2 regions of the Longicatena sp. 210702-DFI.1.196 genome follow, and region 1 is predicted to be linked to the other one. Evidence: riboswitches for the same ligand, from Rfam matches in the RefSeq annotation. Region 1 holds a riboswitch; the other holds the start of a gene.
What was found. A riboswitch is a leader RNA that binds a small molecule or an ion and turns the genes downstream of it on or off. The one in region 1 is predicted to bind lysine.

Region 1 (9,653 bases):
TCTAGGCTTTAATAATTCATAATTTTATTTTTTAAAGAACTCATCAAATACCGCTTTTACTCTTTCTGCTTCTTGCTTATCTTCAATATAAGCATCAGAATTAAACAATACAGGATTCTCTGAAATATAAACAGCTAAAGTTTCATTTGCAGTCGTAGTGATTTTAATTCCCACATACAATTTAGGTTCTACAGCTATAAAAGAGGAAGCACCACCAAGTACCTGATGAAGAAAAGGTTCTGCTTTTCCACGATAATTTGCATGTTCATTTAAAATACTATATTTTTTAATTTCTGATAACTTGTATTCTCCCTGTGTTCCATCTTTAATAGTATAAGTGTTTGAATCTGCGTCAATTACAATACTCCTAAATTCTTTCATCATTTTAACTCCTTTCTAATCCCTATACGTTTAGGATTTTATATCATATTTCTTATTCTATTCATCCCATGGGTATCACATCTCCTAATTAATGTTATGGTTATCTTTCTACATCCATCATACCGCTTTTTTGGGAAAAGACAAGCTTTCTATTGTGAATACCAAAGTTTTAGTGTTTGTTTAGATTGTATACAGCACTTGAACATACACATGGAAAAGCCTCCTACATAATCCGTTATGTAAGAGACTTTCTCGTTGTTTTTATTCATTAAATAAGATATCTTTCATGGTATACGTACCATGGGGCTTGTTTTGGATAAAGCGTGCTGCGCGTAAAGCACCATTCACAAAAATCTGTTTACTATTAGCCGTATGTTTGATTTCCAGAACTTCATCTTCTCCAAGATAGAGGACACTGTGCTCTCCGGCAACCGTACCGCCTCGTACGGCATGAATACCGATTTCTTTTTGTCGTTTGCCAATGAACCCTTCTCTTCCATGTACTTCTTCATAGGCATGATCCTTGTTCAGAATATCGACAAGCATCTTTGCTGTGCCGCTAGGTGCATCCTGTTTTTGATTGTGGTGTGCTTCTATGACTTCCATGTCAAAACTATCTTCTAACAAGGGTGTCACCATCTTAAGAATTTCCTGCATGACAGCAATACCTAGTGAGAAATTTGCTTGAAAGACAATAGGGGCATACATACCTAAAGCATTGATTTCTTGTTTCTGCATATCACTATGTCCGGTCGTTCCACAGATATAAGGCGTATGATGCTCCTTCACATAAGGGGCAATCCACTCTAAATTGGCGGGATGTGAAAAGTCGATAATCGCATGCAGTTCTTCTTGCAGTGTTGATAAATCAGGTTTCTGAGTACCATCGGCAATCATTACCACCTGCATATCTTCTTGTTTCTGAATACTGTCGACAACCAGTCTTCCCATCTTGCCAAAGCCTGCGACTAGAATATTTAGCATAAACCTTTCTCCTTCATTTTAGCAGCTAATACCTCTTTATGTTCTTCTGACATTTCACATAACGGCAGACGATATCCACCAACCTGTTTGCCCATCAGATTCAAAGCTTCTTTGACAGGAATCGGATTGACTTCAATAAATAAAGCGTGAATGAGATCTAAATTATCTAACTGTATCTGTAAGGCTGTATCTACATCATGATGTAAATATGCCATCACCATATCGTGTGTTTCTTGTGGCATCACATTTGCCAATACAGAAATCACACCACTGGCACCTAAAGATAATAAAGGAACAATCATGTCATCATTTCCAGAATACATACGGAAATCATCATTCAGATAACGGGCGATATTTGTCGCATAAGCGATATTTCCGCTTGCTTCTTTAATACCGCAAATATGTTCATGTTTACTTAATACGGCAACGGCTTCTTCAGAGATACTGCAACCTGTTCGGCCAGGAATGTTATACATGATGATTGGTGTATGAACGGCATCGGCTACGGCCAGAAAATGCTGAATCATTCCACTGGCATTGGCTTTGTTGTAATATGGGGAAATGACCAGTAAGGCATCGGCTCCCATTTCTTCATACTTCAAGCTTTTTTCAACAGCTGTCTGTGTACAGTTAGAGCCACTGCCGACAATGACCGGGATTCGCTTGTTAATCGTTTGTAAGGTAAATTCGACGACAGCATCATCTTCCTCATGCGTCATGGTGCTGCTTTCACCGGTCGTTCCTAAAACCAGTATACCATCGGTATGATTGGCAACATGCCATTCTAATAATTCGTGTAACTTTTCAAAATTGACACTTCCATCTTCATGGAAGGGTGTGATAAGTGCTACAATACTTCCCTTAAGATCAAATTTCATGATGTTCTCCTTTCACCTTTCGGTGTTTTGTTATAAATAGATTAAAGATCAAAGGCTTCCCCTAAGACTTCAATTGCTTTCTGTTTATCTTTTTCCTCTATGGTCAATGAGATAGAAATCTCACTTGATGTTATCATGTAATATCGAATATTATGTGCATTTAAGGTACTTAATACTTTTGCCGCTATACCACTGTGTGTGGAAATGCCGACACCGACGACCGAAAGTTTCACAAAGCCCAACAGACGGGAAATCGGATATTTGGAATTTAACTCATCGATATGCTTTAAAATGGTATCCGATTGTTTTTTATTACAGTAAAATGAAAAGTTAACTTTACCATCATGCGTCAACTGTTGCGATATTGTATCTAAATTGATATCTAATTTGGCAATCAGTGTGAACAACTCGCCAAGAAAGATACCATCATTGGGAAGATCGTTCACCCGCATAATTGCATAATCTTCCTTGATACTAATACCGGTAATCGGCATATCTTCCAGATTTTTCGTTTTTTCCATAATAAACGTCCCCTTACTTTTATCTTTCTCTAAGGCTTTTCCTAAGAATAGGCGTACATTGTATTTACTAGCCAGCTCTACACTGCGTGTTTCCAAAACACCGGCGCCCAAACAAGCCATCTGCATCATTTCATTATATGTGATTTCTTTTAAACGTTTGGCTTTTGGATACATTCTTGGATCAATGGTATAAACACCATTGACATCGGTATAAATATAGCAGTCCCAGCCAAGTTTGGCAGCTAAGGCGACGGCCGTTGTATCACTGCCGCCTCTTCCTAACGTCGTAATTTCACCATGCTCGGTAGCTCCTTGAAAACCAGCCACCACCACAACCTTTCCATCGTCCAGGTGTTTTTGTAAATTGGTGATGTCAATATCTTTAATACGCGCATGTGCATGATGATGGCTGGTAATGAAACCACATTGATATCCGGTTAAGGAAATCGCCGGTATTCCAAGTGCATCAATCGCCATGGCTAATAGGGTAATCGTTCGCTGTTCACCGGTAGATAAAAGGGAATCCATTTCTCTATCATTGGTATGACCACCTAATGCCGTTGCCATTTCAATAAGCTTATTTGTGGTTTTTCCCATGGCACTAGCTACCAGAATCACATTGTGACCAGCCTCTTTCATTTCTTTGACATGCTGAGCAATAGCGCGTATCTTATCCAGATCGGCTACGCTTGTTCCTCCATACTTCTCTACTATATTCATACGTTGATGACCTCATTACATTCTAAGTCCAACATGTTTTCATAGCTTTCTTTTTTAATGACGACACGGGCATGGCCATCTTTTACGAAAACGACTGCCGGACGTCCCAGCTTATTATAATTGCTGGCCATACTATAGCCATAGGCACCGGTCGTATAAATAATTAGCAGATCATTTTGTGATATCTTTGGCAATTTGGCATTCTCAATCAAAATATCTCCTGATTCACAGCATTTTCCGGCAATTGTTACGGTTTCTGTTTTTTCTTCCTGCATGCGATTGGCGATATCACAGGCATATTCTGCCTGATACAATGCTGGACGAATATTATCACTCATACCGCCATCGACAAAGATATACTTCTTATGCTCTGTTTGTTTTTGATAACCGACACGATATAGGGTACTGCCAGCTTCTGCTACGATGCTGCGACCTGGTTCAATCATAATTTTTTCGATGTTTAATTGTTGTTTGGCATTTTCTTTCTTACAAGTATCTAAGATAGTATGACAAACATCTTGTAAAGGAATAGGATGATCGGCATTCGTATAAAGTGCCGCAAAGCCGCCGCCTAAATTTAAAGCTGAGATATGAATATCATATTCAGTTTGCATTTCTTTTGTAAATTGCATGAGCTTTTCAATTTCCGCTACATAAGCCTGTTTATCAAATATCTGGGAACCGATATGGGAGTGATAACCAAGAAAAGTAATTTCCGCAACGCTTGTTAATGTATGGATCATGGCGGCAATTTCTTTTTTCTTGGTGATAGAAATGCCAAACTTACTATCTAAATGGGCGGTCACAATGTATTTATGTGTATGTGCTTCAACACCTGGATTTACTCTTAACATGGTTTTGATGCTGCGGCCACTGCGTTTTACGGCTTTTACCAGCATATCGCATTCCATCGCATTATCGACAATGATTGTTCCAACACCATAGTCTAAGGCCATCATGATTTCATCATAGGATTTATTATTGCCATGAAAATATACACGTTCCATAGGAAATCCAGCTTGTTTTGCGGTATATAATTCACCACCACTGACGACATCTAAGGACAAACCGTATTGCGCGACCAGTTCTACCATGGCTTTACAGGAAAACGCTTTGGATGCATAGAGTACTTCTGTTTTAAAAGTATCTGATTGAAATAATTCATGAAAACGGCTAAGCTTTTCCGTTATTTTATTCTCATCATAAATATACAAAGGGGTCTGGCAAGCCGTCGCAAGCTGTTCTACAGACACGCCTTGGATGTGTAAAACGTTATCTTTCATCATTCATCACCTCGTTAAAAAATGCCAGTAGGATAATGACCTTACTGGCATGTGAAATTTACTTACTACATGGACAATAAGATAGCACTCCTACGACTGTAGACAGTTTTATGGATGTTCTCCATAAACCCACCACAACTTCTTGCCAAAAGTTGTAGTTCGGCGAAATTGCTTCAGCTAACTGTCAAATGTCCGCCGACTCCAATTAACTTTGTCGCTTCCGCTCCTCTATCTGATTGGTTGTATCATACCACTAATGAGATGAAATTACAATAACATTATGAAAATAACAGAATAAATTTCAGAAAACATTTACACTATCAAGATATTAAGACCTTTTTCATCCCAGAATTAGGGAAATTTGTTTTTGGGAAAGCTGAGAGAGGATCGTTGAAAGGAAACAATACGGTACTTTTTTTCAAACATAAACAGTTGCCACCTACATCACCAAATGACGATAAAAAAAAAGACACGTGTCTTTAGCATGTTTGCCAATCATCACCATGTGGCTTGTACATTGATAAGACGTGTCTTTTATATGATATGGTATGGTTTATCGTTCTTTATTTCGCGAAGATATTAATGACTACTAATAGCACTCCCAACACAATTGCACATAGAAGTACATTACGAAAACTGAAGATTTCCCCTAGTAAATCACGCTCTTCTTCTGGCATCGGTTTTTCCGGATGCATGTTTTTCTCTATCATACCTCTCACCCCTCAGTTCATGGTTCACCTATTATAGCACACTTCTCTTATTTTGCATGAAAAGTTATGAAATTGTAAGAATCTTCTCGTGTACTAGGTGAATAAATAAAAAGATAAGATAAAGACAGCCATTAGACCAATGACAATCAGGATGTTACGTGGTTTCACAATTGCCGTCAGTATTGTATTATCCGGATGGGTTGTCGCAATCGTTGTATTCGTGGTAAGATCTTTCCCTTTCATATCAGTCACCTCACTTCGTAAGTGTTTGTTTATCTAACCGCATTATAGCATGATTCTTTTTTTGATAGGGGTGTATTACTAAAATGTAAGACAATCTTTAGAAAAATTAAGAATTTTTTATGATATTTTTTTGTCTATCTTTATAATTAGCACTCCTTCACTAAGTTAACGAAAGAAAAAGCCAAAAAGTTTCATTCTCACTACTTTTTTTTAAAATTATGCACATTGTGAAGAAGATGGTCTTATGGTATGATTACTGCGTTTGGAAGGTGATGCATATGAAGCGCTGGAATGATTTGTTTCAACAGGAAATACAGAAGCCTTATTATCAAGAATTGATGGCTTTTTTAGATGAAGAATATAAAACCAAGGCGATTTTTCCTCCACGTGAGGATTTGTTTACCTGTTTTGATGTTTGTCCATATGAAAAGGTGAAAGTAGTGATTTTGGGGCAGGATCCTTATCATCAGCCAAATCAGGCACATGGTTTGTGTTTTTCCGTGCGCAAGGGGGTAAAGCTGCCACCAAGTCTGCGTAATATATATAAGGAACTAAAGACCGATTTGGATATCGATATGCCCTCACATGGCTATTTGCTGGATTGGGCCAGACAGGGTGTTTTCATGATGAATGCAGTGTTAAGTGTCGAGTGTGGAAAAGCCGGTTCTCATCGTAAAAAAGGATGGGAAATTTTTACCGATACCGTTATTCGCGCATTGAATGAAAAAGAAGAAGGTATTGTATTCCTTTTATGGGGGAATTGGGCACAACAGAAAGCAGAATTCATTACCAATCCGCTACATCATATCATAACTTCAGCACATCCTTCTCCTTTATCGGCCTATCATGGATTCTTTGGCAGTCAGCCATTTTCTAAGACAAATACTGCTTTGTTAAAGATGGGGCATTCACCGGTGCAATGGAAGATTGAGGATTAAATATGTTTACAAAGGCAGAGGAAATTATTCAGCTTATTGAAGGACGGAAGAATCGCGGATATGGTTTGATGCATTTTAAGGACTATATGAAGAGCATAGGGGATCCCCAAAAGAAACTAAAAAGTATTCATGTTGCAGGGACGAATGGAAAAGGTTCTACGACCAATGATATCCGCAGTATGCTGCAGGAAGCAGGGTATTGTGTAGGCTCCTTTACCTCTCCTTATATGATTACGCATTTAGACCGCATCCGCATCAATGATATGTATATGGATGAAAAAGAATTCATAGAAATTGCCAATACTTATTATGAAAGTTGGCTTACCTGGGATCTGAGCATGTTCGAGATTGATATGATGCTGGCATGCATTTACTTTGAAAGGCATCATGTGGACTATGCCGTGTTTGAGGTTGGTTTAGGAGGCCGCAAAGATGCGACCAATATTTTGGAACCATTGATCAGCGTGATAACAAACATCGGATTGGATCATATGGAGCTTTTAGGAGACACCTATGCAAAGATTGCGGAAGAAAAAGCAGGTATCATCAAAGCTTGTGCAGATGTGGTGAGTGCAGAAACCAGAGCAGATTGCCTGGATGTATTTTTAAAACATGCCGATGCACAAGGAGTAAAATTGTACACCTTAGAGCCGATTTGTGATTTATCTACAAATTTGCAAACGGTATTTACCTATCGACATTTACAGGTGACACTGGCTTCTATGGCGAATTATCAGATTCGCAATGCGGCGCTTGCCTTGGAAACAATTTGGCGGCTACGTGAAAAAAGACTTGTGGAAATAAAGGATGCGCAGATTTTGGCTGGTTTACGTAAAGCTGTGTGGATCGGTCGTTTTGAAATTATGCAGAAAGATCCGATTGTGATTTTAGATGGAGCGCATAATCCGGATGGTATCCAGGCATTGTGCAACTCTTTACAAGGTTATGACGATATCGCTGTTTTATTTTCTGTCTTAAAAGATAAGAACTTTGAAACGATGTTATCGATATTAGAAACCATTACAAGTGATATTACCATCACACATTTTGATAATGAGCGCTCTTTAGATATCCGTTGTTTAAAAAATCGAAAACAGCTCCATCTTATTGAAGATTATCATGCGGCATTAACGTATATGTTAAAGAAAAAGAAAACGATCGTTATTACCGGTTCCTTGTATTTCATAAGTGAAATTCGCCAATTCTGGCAAAAGTAGAAAGAGCTTATGTACAAATAAGCTTTTGGTATAATATGGCTATATGGATGCTACATAAGAAAATAGCAGCTGCGAATTCCCGCTAGAGCCTAGGGGAATTGTAAAATAGTTAAACTAAAGTTTGCTTAAATGTACTACGACAATTTAGCAGATAAAAGATAGGTTGATACTTTCCATATATGATAAAGGATCAATCTTTTTTGTGTTTAAAATATAAAAAAGGCAATCCTTAAACATCAAAGAGAGGCAATAGCGTCTAAGATAAAATTGTGGTAAACTATAGAGGTAGGTGATATCCATGAAAATTAAAGAAATTATTGTTGTGGAAGGAAAAAATGATACCAACGTGCTACAAAGCTGCATTGACTGTGATACCATTGAAACTCATGGTACCCATCTGTCAGTAGAAACATTGCGACTCATTGAGCAGGCTGCCAAAACCAGAGGTGTCATCATCTTTACCGATCCTGATCATCCCGGGGAAATCATTCGTACTGCCATCAATCAGAAAATTCCCGGCTGTAAAAATGCATATATCGAGAAGCATAAAGCAAAAACAGCGAAGAAGGTCGGTGTAGAACATGCATCAAAAAAAGATTTGTTGGATGCATTATCTCATGTATTCACCTATCAAGAACAGCCTGTTGAAAGTATATCCTGGGAAGAATATTTATCTTTAGGCTTGCATGGGGGGAAAGCTGCCGCTCATCAAAGAGAAAAAGTTGCTCAGGCGCTTTATTTAGGAAGACCAAATGCCAAAACGTTGTTTAAACGTTTAAATATGATGCAGTTGACACTGCATGATGTTGAGGAGCTGTTGCGCAAATGAAACAAGAAGAACAAAAAATTCGCAGTGTCTTTGTCCAACGTGAAACATTAGAAACATGGTTGCGGCAAATGGCTATAAAGGGATGGATCGTAAAAGATTTTTCTTACATCTTTTTTGATTCGTTTTTGTTCTTTCGTTTTGTGAAAACAGCACCGCGATATGGGAAGTTTTGTATTTATGATGTAAAATACCTCGGTGATGAAGATATCTTTACCTCACTGGGATGGAAGTTGCTTTTGGAACATGAATCCACAATGATTTTTTATCACGAGGATATCCAAGGAAGCTTACCATTATTAGATATGCGCATGTATTCGTTACGGCGTTTTCTAAAATCCATCAGTAATCTTGTTTTTCTGATTGCCGTAATCTTTGCGTTACGTATGGATAATGAAACCATGCGCCAGCAGGTCTTATTTTACAGCGCTTTTCTATTGTTTGCTTTTCCTCGCTTGTATGATGTAAAAAGCACCCAAAAAGGAAGTAATTTTACGAAGTTAATTAAAAATATTGTCTTGGCTGCTGCTGCGGCTGTTCTTACCACCTTGTATGATTGAGGCAGCTATTAAAGCGTTTGCGGCTTTAGTATAGAAAGGATATCATTATGAAGAAACCTATCGCAACCCCATCCAGAACAAAGGAAATCTTAGAAACGCATGACCTGTTCGCTAAGAAAAATTACGGACAAAACTTTTTAACAGAGCCAAGTGTTGTAGAAAAGATTGCCCGCAGTGCTATTGTCAGTGATCATTGTGTTGTGTTTGAAATCGGACCGGGCATTGGCGCATTGACGCAATATTTATGTGAATATGCGAAAGAGGTTGTCTGTTTTGAGATAGATGAACGTTTACCTCATGTATTAGCAGATACACTTTCTGAATATACGAATGTTTCTATTGTTTTACAGGATTTTTTAACAATTGATTTAAGGGAATGGGTAAATCGTTAT
Region 2 (9,653 bases), on a different contig from region 1:
TCTTGGCATTCTTAAGGTAAAAGCTTTAAAAGATGGCGATGTAGTCAATCTGAACCTGTTAGGTTTAAAAATTTCGGTTAGTTTGTCAAAAAAATCATCAGAAAATCCAGCTGAAACCGATTTTGCGATTATTACCTTAGGAGATTCTACAATAAAGTTACCATGTAATGAGAATGGATTAATAGATTCTGAGCAGAATGAACAAAACGTCCGCGTCACTTTAATCAAAGCAAATCGAACAAAAGTAGAAAACAGTAAAGTTAACGGTACAAAGTTTGGTTATGATGTATTTGGCGGTGGAGCGGATAATGACAAGGATGTGCAGAAAGAAGAAGGTAGCAGTGGTGGCTTTGTTGGTTTTAACAAAGAAGGACTCTTCTTCGATAACACGATGGAATTGTGTGATACTATCAAGGGTACTGCAAATTCGATTGGACCTTTTACAGGAAAGAGTAGTCTTGCTTCAAGCTATGACTTCAATACGATTGAAAAGGTAGAAGGTGAGAATAATCTCTATCACATTTATCGAAAAGTAAACAGTATATATAACGAAATAACAAAAGAAACGTCCATCTTAACTGATATAACAACAAAGGTTGATGATTGGAATGCATACAGCATTAAACATATCGTCAATGTAAAAGAATTTGAAACGCTGAAAGATGCGCAGCTTGTATCATCTACTTCACAGCAAGCAATTCCATTAAATGCTTATGTATCACCAGCAAAAGCAGTGCTGATGGATGATATATCATCCGGGACTAATGCTTCTGATACAACCAAACCAGAACCATCACAGGAACAAGATCCATGCGATGAATTCTTGAAACTCACAATCAATAAAGTTTGGAAAGATAGTGATAATCGCGATCAGCTGCGACCAGACAAGATCAACATTACACTGCAACGATCATGGATAGAAAATAAGGAAGAGAAAAGTGAAATTGTAACGGGATATGAGAGTTATGTCATCAATGGTGATACAACAAAAGCAACTTGGCAGCATGTACTTACAGATCTGCCAGCTTACAAGACAGCAGAGGATGGAAGTCTTTGTTATTACACCTATACCGTAAGTGAAACAGCAATACCAGACTATATTACCAAAATAGATAGTTCACAGGATCATACAACCTTTACGATTACCAATAGTCATTTTGCAATACTGCCAGATACCGGTGGCATGGGAATCTTTATGTTTATTCTGGTGGGAGGCTGTATATTGATCGTTATGCTTTATAGTGATGTGATAAGGCATCAGAAAAGAAGAAAGGAGCGGCTAGCTATGAAGAAACAGCAGCGACAAAGTAATTCACCACCTGCTTGATACAAAGCAGAAAAATATTCATAACAGAAAAGGAAAGAGGGAAAACAAATGAAAAGAATATTTGCAAGTTTTATGGCAGTGGCAGTTGCCTTTGTCATGGTGTTAGGGTTTGGTAAGCCAATCACGGCTGCGGATGGACAAGGAAGTTTAACAATCAACGGTACGAAAGATGGTAAAACGGTGGAATTGTATCAATTGTTTAGTGCTACAAAAAGTGGTGATAATGTCGCATATACATTGAATACGGATTTCGAAGAGTATTTCCTTACGTTACCTGGATTTACTGGTAAGGCAGATGATGCTTTGTCAACTGCTGCATATGATTATGTAAGTGGATTAAATGAGGATACAGCTAAAGTAGATTTTGCCAAAAATGTTCTAAATTGGTTAGTCACCACAGAAAAAGGAAAAACAATAAATCCGACAAAATCTGAGACAGCTAATGCAGATAGTTTAACGATAGCAGATATATCATACGGATATTATTTGGTTTATCCAAAGGGTGCAGCAGACACAGTAAATGGGACTAATGAATTAGTAAAGAGTCCAGCTATGTTAGTTAGTATTCATAAAACTGAAACAACAATTAATATGAAAAGTACATATCCGACAGTGGATAAGGTAATCGTAGATGGAAACACTAATATAGCAAAAGATGCAAATATCGGTGACACGGTAACTTTTAAATTGACATCCGTTGTTCCTGATATGACCGGTTATAGTAGTTATACTTTTAACTTTAAGGATACATTATCAGAGGGTTTAACATTTGGCGAGATTAGCAGTGTGAAAATAGGGGAAAAGATTTTAACGGAAGATAATACAGATACACCGAAAGAGGATACATATACTTTAACTAAAAATGGGCAAAGCATTACAATAACCTTTAATAACTTTATTTCTAACAAGGATTCAGTAGGAGTATCAATAGAGGTTACGTATACAGCTATTTTAAATGAAAAAGCAGTTTCCGGAATGAATCCGAATTCCAATAGCGCAACTGTAGAGTATAGCAATGACCCATCGAATCCAGCAACAGGAACTGAAGACTCTGAGCCTAGTGTAGTTGATGTACATACTTTTGATTTTACGATTTATAAGTATTATTTAACAGATACAAATGATGCTGAATCAAAAACACCTTTAGCTGGGGCACAATTTGAATTGTATAAAGCAGATGGTACTTCTAAAATTAATTTAATTGCCTTTACTGGAGGAAATTACCGACAGGCTACTTCAGAGGAGGCAAATAAAGAAGGTTTTACTTCAGCTGTTATAACCTCTGATGATGATGGTAAAGTAAAAATAAGTGGACTTGATGCTGGAACTTATAAGTTAAAAGAAATCAAAGCTCCTGATGGTTACAATAAACTTGTAGGAGATGTAACGATCAAGATTGCGCCAACTTATAATACTAGTACACAAAAATTAGAGAAAGTGGATGTTACATATACAATAGGAGATCAATCAAAAACAATAACAATAACAAATAAAGATGCTTCTCCAGAAATTCCAATTGAGAACAAATCAGGCAGTGTATTACCGGATACAGGTGGGAATGGTACGATTATGTTCACTATCGTTGGTGTTGGTATTTTAGCAGTGATGATTAGCTGTTCTGCCATTAGTAGAAAACGCAGAAGAGCATAAGTAAAAAGGAAGAACAGGACTTTATTTAAGAAAATCACCTGTTTTTTCCGCAATGGGCATGAGAAAGCTTGTGCCTATTGCGGAAGAAAGATAAGATTGAGGATGAGGTTATGAAAAGACGAATCTTTATGTGTTTGCGAATATGTGGCTATCTGATAGGGTTAGGTATCTTATTTTATCCGGCTATTAGCAATTATTTGAATCAGCGACATGCGACAACGATTGCTACAGATTATGAACAGGAAGTATCACATATTACGCAACAGCAAGAAGATGAAATGATGCAAAAGGCATTGGCATATAATCGAACATTAATTGGAAACAGTGAGATACTTGATCCCTTCAGTGAAGAAGCGAAACAGTTGAAGCATACTACTTATAATAAACTGCTAGATATAGATGGAAATGGCATGCTTGGTTATATTGAGATACCGAAGATTCATATTTTATCGCCAATTTATCACGGAATAAGCGAACGTGTATTACAATCTGGTATCGGACATTTACCAGAAACTTCTTTGCCGGTGGGCGGGGAAACAAGTCATACGGTATTATCTGGACATCGGGGATTGCCTAGCGCAAAACTTTTTACCGATCTGGATAAAATGGAAAAAGGGGACGTATTTTACATCAAAGTTTTGCATCATACCCTTGCTTATCAGGTGGATCAGATACTAACTGTGAAACCAACACAAACCCAGGCGTTATCCATAGTAGAAGGAAAAGATTATGTAACTTTATTGACGTGTACGCCTTATGCGATAAATACACATCGCCTATTAGTGAGAGGAACAAGGATTCCTTATGAGGAAGCTGTTAAAATAGCTGATGAAATGGAATTAAAGGCTGAATTGCCATTCTATATTAAAGCATTAGGTGTTGCATGTATTGTATTAATTGGGGTATATATAAGTGTAAAGTGGTATGTACGAAAGAAAGGAAACGCATATGAAGAAAGGAAATAAACGATATAAAATCAGTATTGGTATTTTCTTCTGCAGTCTGCTTTTTATAATGCCTTTTGGTATTGCATACGCAAAGGAATATGGAAATGTCATTATCAAAGCAATCATACAAAAGGATGGTGATGATAGGCACGCATTACAAAATGTATCGTTTGCGATATACAAAGTTGCCGATTGGAAAGATTCAGAATGGACTCAAAGTGGTGATTTTCTGCATGTATCACTGAATTTAGATGATATGGATTCTTTGCATCAAAAACAAAATGCTCAAATGTTAGCCGATTATGTACATGAGCATGGTTTAAAAGGTATACAGAGTACAACTAATAGTCAAGGTGAAGCGGTTTTTACTAAGCAAGAAGCGGGGATGTATTTATTAGTACAAGAAAAGCAGGCAACTCTACAAGACAGTATTTATAGCAGTGCCCCATCGTTGTTTAGTGTTCCATTGCAGATGGATGGGAAAGAACAATGGGAAGTTGTGATAGAACCAAAATTTGAAAACAAAACTTTACCAATACAAGACGATGATTCTTCTGCCTCTCATCAAAAAGACCCCTCTTTCGCAACGGGGAATGATGCATCATCTTCTGCAAATAAAGATGTGCAGACGAAAGATATTACCAGGAGAATAGAGATCTTGAGCCTCTTCTTAGGCAGTGGAGGGCTATTGCTGCTCTATGGAAAGTATAGAAAAGCAAGTCAAAATTTATGAAGAAATTGTAAATAATTGACGGTTGACAAAAAAGATGAATTGCGATAAAGTAGGAAAGACAAAAAAATCATATAGAGGCAGCGATGCGTCAGAGTAGGAGTAGGAGCCGGCAGGCAGTGAAAACTTTGAAAGGTAATCATCGCCGAAGGTGATTTTCCGGCGGGGAAGTTATCTGGGGTTATCTGGAAATACCGATAACACTCCTTCATGTAAGATGAAGAGGAGCTATTGACACTCGAACTATGGAGTCGTGCAATAGCGCGACTTTTTTGTGTATTAAGAAAAGAGGTAAAAAAATGAAACTTAAGAAATTAGCAACAGCCGCATTGGCAATGACATTTGTGCTTTCCGGATGTGGAGGAAGCGAAGATGATGGAAAAAATGTATCTAGCGTAACTGGTAAAGAAAAGTTTGTAGTTGGTATGGAATGTAACTATGCGCCATTTAATTGGCAGAGCAATGAGCAGACAGATACCAGTGTAGCAATCGGTGGAGCCGGTTATTGTGATGGCTATGATGTACGTGTGGCACGTTATGTGGCAGAACAGTTGGATCGTGAAATCGAAGTTAAAAAAGTTAGCTGGGAAGGATTACAGCCAGCATTGAATTCAGGTGAGATTGATGCGGTGATTGCTGGGATGACAGCCGATGATAAACGCCGCGCAGGTATGGATTTTACTACGCCATATTATGAAAGTGAAATGGTTATGATCGTTCGTAAGAGTGATAAAAAGGTTGCAAAATACAATGATATTCAACAATTTAAGGGCAAAACCGTTATTGGTCAGAAGAGTACGAATTATGATACGGTCATTGATCAAATCAAAGGGGTAAAGCATGCAACACCAAAAGCGACTTATCCTGAAATGATCGTGGCTTTACAGAAAAAAGAAGTGGATGGTATTACAGCGGAACTTCCTGTAGCTGAAGGGGCAGTTGCGGCTAATAAGGATCTTACCATTGTACATTTCAAAAAAGGGAAGGGCTTTGACATTGATACAAGTGTTTCTATTGCTATGAAGAAAGGGACTAGTGATTCCCAGCTCTTTAAAGACGTTCAAAAAGCAGTTGATAATCTTTCTAAGAAAACGCGAGATGAATGGATGAAAGAAGCACGAAAAGCTCAGCCTAAGGCAGAATAAGGAGGAGTTTCTTACATGGTAATTGCTGCTGTTCCTGAAGGAATGCTGCCAAAAGCCTGGTGGATATTCCAAAACAATATACCATTATTATGGTATGGTATTAAGATTACGTTAATGTTGGCAGTATTGGGCACTTTCTTCGGTTTATTGATTGGTCTAGTGCTTGGTGGTGTCAGAGCCGTAAAAATAGAGCCGCGTGATCGTATGCCAATACGTATAGTAAAACGTATCTTGCATAGCATTGTGGCAGTATATGTATGGTTTTTTAGGGGTACGCCAATGATGGTACAGGCAATGTTTCTGTATTATGCATTGCGCCCTTATCTGGGATGGAGTGCTAATGTTGCTGGAGTCGTCATCATATCTGTAAACACGGGTGCTTACATGTCCGAAATCATACGAGCAGGGATTCAATCTATCGATAAGGGGCAAATTGAGGCTGCTCGAAGTCTTGGTATGACAAATACACAGACCATGACAGCCATCGTTTTACCACAAGCCATTCGCAACTCCTTCCCTTCTTTAGGCAATGAATTAATTGTTAATATCAAAGATAGTTCTATGCTGAATGTCATTGGCGTAATGGAATTGTTTTTCCAATCTAGTTCTGTAGCGGGAAGTATGATGCTGTTTACGGAAACCTTTCTATCTACCTGTGTTATTTATTTGCTATTGACGAGTGCTGCTACGCTATTGTTGACATGGATTGAAAAACGTCTGCATATGCCTAAGACTTCCTTTCCGACTAGTCAAAGCGTACCTAAGGCAGGTGATTTGGCATGAGTGATACTTTGTTAGAAATTCGTCATTTAAAAAAACATTTTGGTTCTTTGGAAGTGTTAAAGGATATTGATTTTCACTGTGATAGCAATGAGGTTATTACTATTATTGGTTCTAGCGGAAGTGGAAAATCAACGTTATTACGCTGTATCAATTTATTAGAAACACCGGATGCCGGTGAAATACTTTATCATGGTAAGGATATCTTAAAGGGTGAGTTGAATTTGAATGTTCATCGATCACATGTTGGTATGGTGTTTCAGTCATTTAATTTATTCAATAATAAAACGGTATTAGAAAACTGTATGCTAGGCCAGCTCAAGGTCTTGAAACGCAGTAAAGAAGAGGCGAAGGCAAAAGCGTTGGATAATCTGCGTAAGGTTGGTATGGAGATGTTTGCCAATGCCAGCAGTATGCAGCTATCTGGCGGTCAGAAGCAGCGTGTGGCAATTGCTCGCGCTTTGTGTATGGATCCTGAAATCCTATTGTTTGATGAGCCAACCAGTGCATTAGATCCGGAAATGGTAGGTGATGTTCTGTATGTCATGAAACAATTGGCTAAAGATGGTTTAACCATGATCGTCGTAACACACGAAATGGCATTTGCTCATGATATCAGTTCACGTGTCGTATTTATGGATCAAGGTGTTATTTGTGAGCAGGGAACACCGAGTGAGCTTTTTGAGCATCCACAAAATGAACGTACGAAAGCATTTTTAAAACGCTATCGATTACAAAAGCAATAAACAAAAAAAGATAATCCAAAGGGAGCACTTAGTTCCTTTTGTCATCATGAATCTGTAGGGAAAAAGCACAACCGTGTAATCTCCCTACTTTTTCTATGACAACTTCAGTTTCGAGATGTTTGTAAATAATACGCGATGTTCCATTGCATTTTCACCTTGTATTCGTTACTATTAAATAGATGATACATGGAGAAAATACGAGGTTAGGAATATGCACAACAAGGAACTTTATTTAGAGATGATGTGCAGTTTTTTTAGGAAGGCTGTGAATAGGAGTGAATATACAAGCTTGACGATGCAATACTAGGGTTGTTTTCATGAAGACACATATCATCATGCGTGGATACTCGCTTTTTTATGCAGTGTATTTGTACCAACAGCGCTTCTTTCTTCATTTGTTTGTAATTGGAAGAAGCGGATAAATTCAAGATGTGGGCATTGATGTTTTAAGTGCGATGTTCGGTTTGCAAATGCGCAAAAGGTATTTAGCTAAGAAACAGCATAAATAGCAGATAGGGAGATGAGTAAGGATGGATGTGCATACGATAGCACCAATTTTATTTCAAACAGTAAAAGCAGCCGGTGTTGTGGCAAGAAATTTACAGGCCAATATTCAAAACGAAGGGAAAACCATTGAACGTGAAGAACGAGAAAGTGATGCACATTTTGCAATGAGAGAAGCGAAAACTAAGGTGGATGAGTTAGTACAGGAGATGCTGTTACAAAGTGTGTATCCTTATCTTGGTCATATGGTAACTTTAGATGTGGAAGAGGATACACCCTCGTTGCGCTTATATCCAAAGCAGGATCATGCATATACCCTCATTATTGATCCAATTGATGGTACGCTGCCCTACATTCAGCAGGCGGATACCTATTCGATATGTGTGACTTTGCTGCAAGAACATGAGCCACTTATTGTAATTGTTTATTTTCCAGCACGTGATGTTTGCTATTCTTATGTTGAGGATGCTGGAACAATGTATTATGAACAGGCATCCTTAAAAACTTATGAACAGGGTGAAAAATTGACCTTTCCTTCGCAACCGCCAATGCCCAAATTACTGTTTAAGAATGCGCGGGTTCCTCAAGCGTTGGTAGAAAAAATGCAAGATGCGGGATATGAAGTGATCGATGATCAAGTGCATGGATGGAACTGTCCTGCTGCAATACTGGCTTGTATGCGTTATGAAGCTATGGCGTATTGTTGCGCAAAGCGCAATTTGCGAGATGTCATGCTAGCGATGATCATGGCTAAGATGCAGCATGGATATGCTTATGATTTTAAAGGAAATCCCATCCTTTGGAATACACATGGTCGACAAGCGGAAATCGTTGTCAGCGGCTACGATTTAACGGAATTCTTCAAGATATTAGAGAGAAATTAAATTTAAAATATACAAAATGGAGAAAATTTACGCTTTTCTCTTTTTTTTATCGTATGACAGTATGGTAGGAGGTATGGCATGGAAAAGATACATATACAAAAACAAATTACACAGCAAATTAAGAAAGAAATGCTGTTTTTGCAACGATATGCAGAAGAATTGCGGCTGCATAGTGTCTTATATGAGGAAGATGGCAGGCATCTGCAAATTGAAGATGAGCTTGTGGATTATTTGCATTATACAAGAAGTGTCTTAGATTTACGAAATGACTGTAAACAGAGGAAAGAGCCAGTCTTAAAAGCAATGGAGCAACGAAATTTGCGACATCTGCAGAAACAAAGTCGTGATCATCATGCATATCAATTGCTTCAAACGATTTTACAATTACCCAAGCAAGAGAAAGATCTATTGTTAGATATGTATGTCCGCGGCTTAGATCGCAGAATCATCATGCTGCATCAAGGAGATATCGTAGAAAGCACATTATATCGTCGCTTGCAACGAGCGTATCAGCATGTATATGAACTTTTGCGCTATATGTAAGATAGTTATTTTTTCAAAGGTGACACTATGCAACTCTTAGGATTTCTTAAGGCTTTCTTACAAAGTTGTTAGCAGTCAATCTATTCCATATATGGAAAATATGATATAATACTTCTGTCAAAGCAGAAAAAGGTTAACTTTTTTTGTTTCTTGCGATAACAGGAGGGAATCAGATTGGATAAACGAATTGTCATTAATATGCTTTCCAATGCCGATAAAGTGGAAGGCCAGGGAGTAGGAAGTGCTTATCTGGAACAGGTGAAACTAGTCAGCGAAGGCGCAAGTGATCTGTTCGATGTTCGCATCAACAGTGTGAAAAAAGCAGATATCGTTCATTCTCATACGATAGAACCGCAGAATTATCTGCGTATGAAAAATAATAAAAATGCTAATGTAT

Region 2: it holds a riboswitch for lysine, as region 1 does, so the genes downstream of both, LI241_RS07115 (transporter substrate-binding domain-containing protein) here and lysA (diaminopimelate decarboxylase) in region 1, are expected to answer to the same signal.

The regions. Positions count from the first base shown of each region.
Region 1 is NZ_JAJCPX010000037.1:18,183-27,835, reverse strand. It holds gene LI241_RS13045 (hypothetical protein) at 25-384, opposite strand; gene dapB (4-hydroxy-tetrahydrodipicolinate reductase) at 643-1,365, opposite strand; gene dapA (4-hydroxy-tetrahydrodipicolinate synthase) at 1,359-2,243, opposite strand; gene LI241_RS13030 (aspartate kinase) at 2,285-3,484, opposite strand; gene lysA (diaminopimelate decarboxylase) at 3,481-4,770, opposite strand; lysine riboswitch at 4,842-5,006, opposite strand; gene LI241_RS13020 (hypothetical protein) at 5,331-5,477, opposite strand; gene LI241_RS13015 (hypothetical protein) at 5,571-5,720, opposite strand; gene LI241_RS13010 (uracil-DNA glycosylase) at 5,999-6,658, shown strand; gene LI241_RS13005 (folylpolyglutamate synthase/dihydrofolate synthase family protein) at 6,661-7,875, shown strand; gene rnmV (ribonuclease M5) at 8,174-8,704, shown strand; gene LI241_RS12995 (DUF2812 domain-containing protein) at 8,701-9,261, shown strand; gene rsmA (16S rRNA (adenine(1518)-N(6)/adenine(1519)-N(6))-dimethyltransferase RsmA) at 9,309-9,653, shown strand, end outside.
Region 2 is NZ_JAJCPX010000012.1:45,516-55,168, forward strand. It holds gene LI241_RS07095 (Cna B-type domain-containing protein) at 1-1,327, shown strand, start outside; gene LI241_RS07100 (SpaH/EbpB family LPXTG-anchored major pilin) at 1,376-2,977, shown strand; gene LI241_RS07105 (class C sortase) at 3,088-3,942, shown strand; gene LI241_RS07110 (pilin N-terminal domain-containing protein) at 3,926-4,657, shown strand; lysine riboswitch at 4,722-4,893, shown strand; gene LI241_RS07115 (transporter substrate-binding domain-containing protein) at 4,954-5,799, shown strand; gene LI241_RS07120 (amino acid ABC transporter permease) at 5,815-6,582, shown strand; gene LI241_RS07125 (amino acid ABC transporter ATP-binding protein) at 6,579-7,325, shown strand; gene LI241_RS07130 (inositol monophosphatase family protein) at 7,856-8,713, shown strand; gene LI241_RS07135 (hypothetical protein) at 8,792-9,256, shown strand; gene LI241_RS07140 (glycosyltransferase family 4 protein) at 9,431-9,653, shown strand, end outside.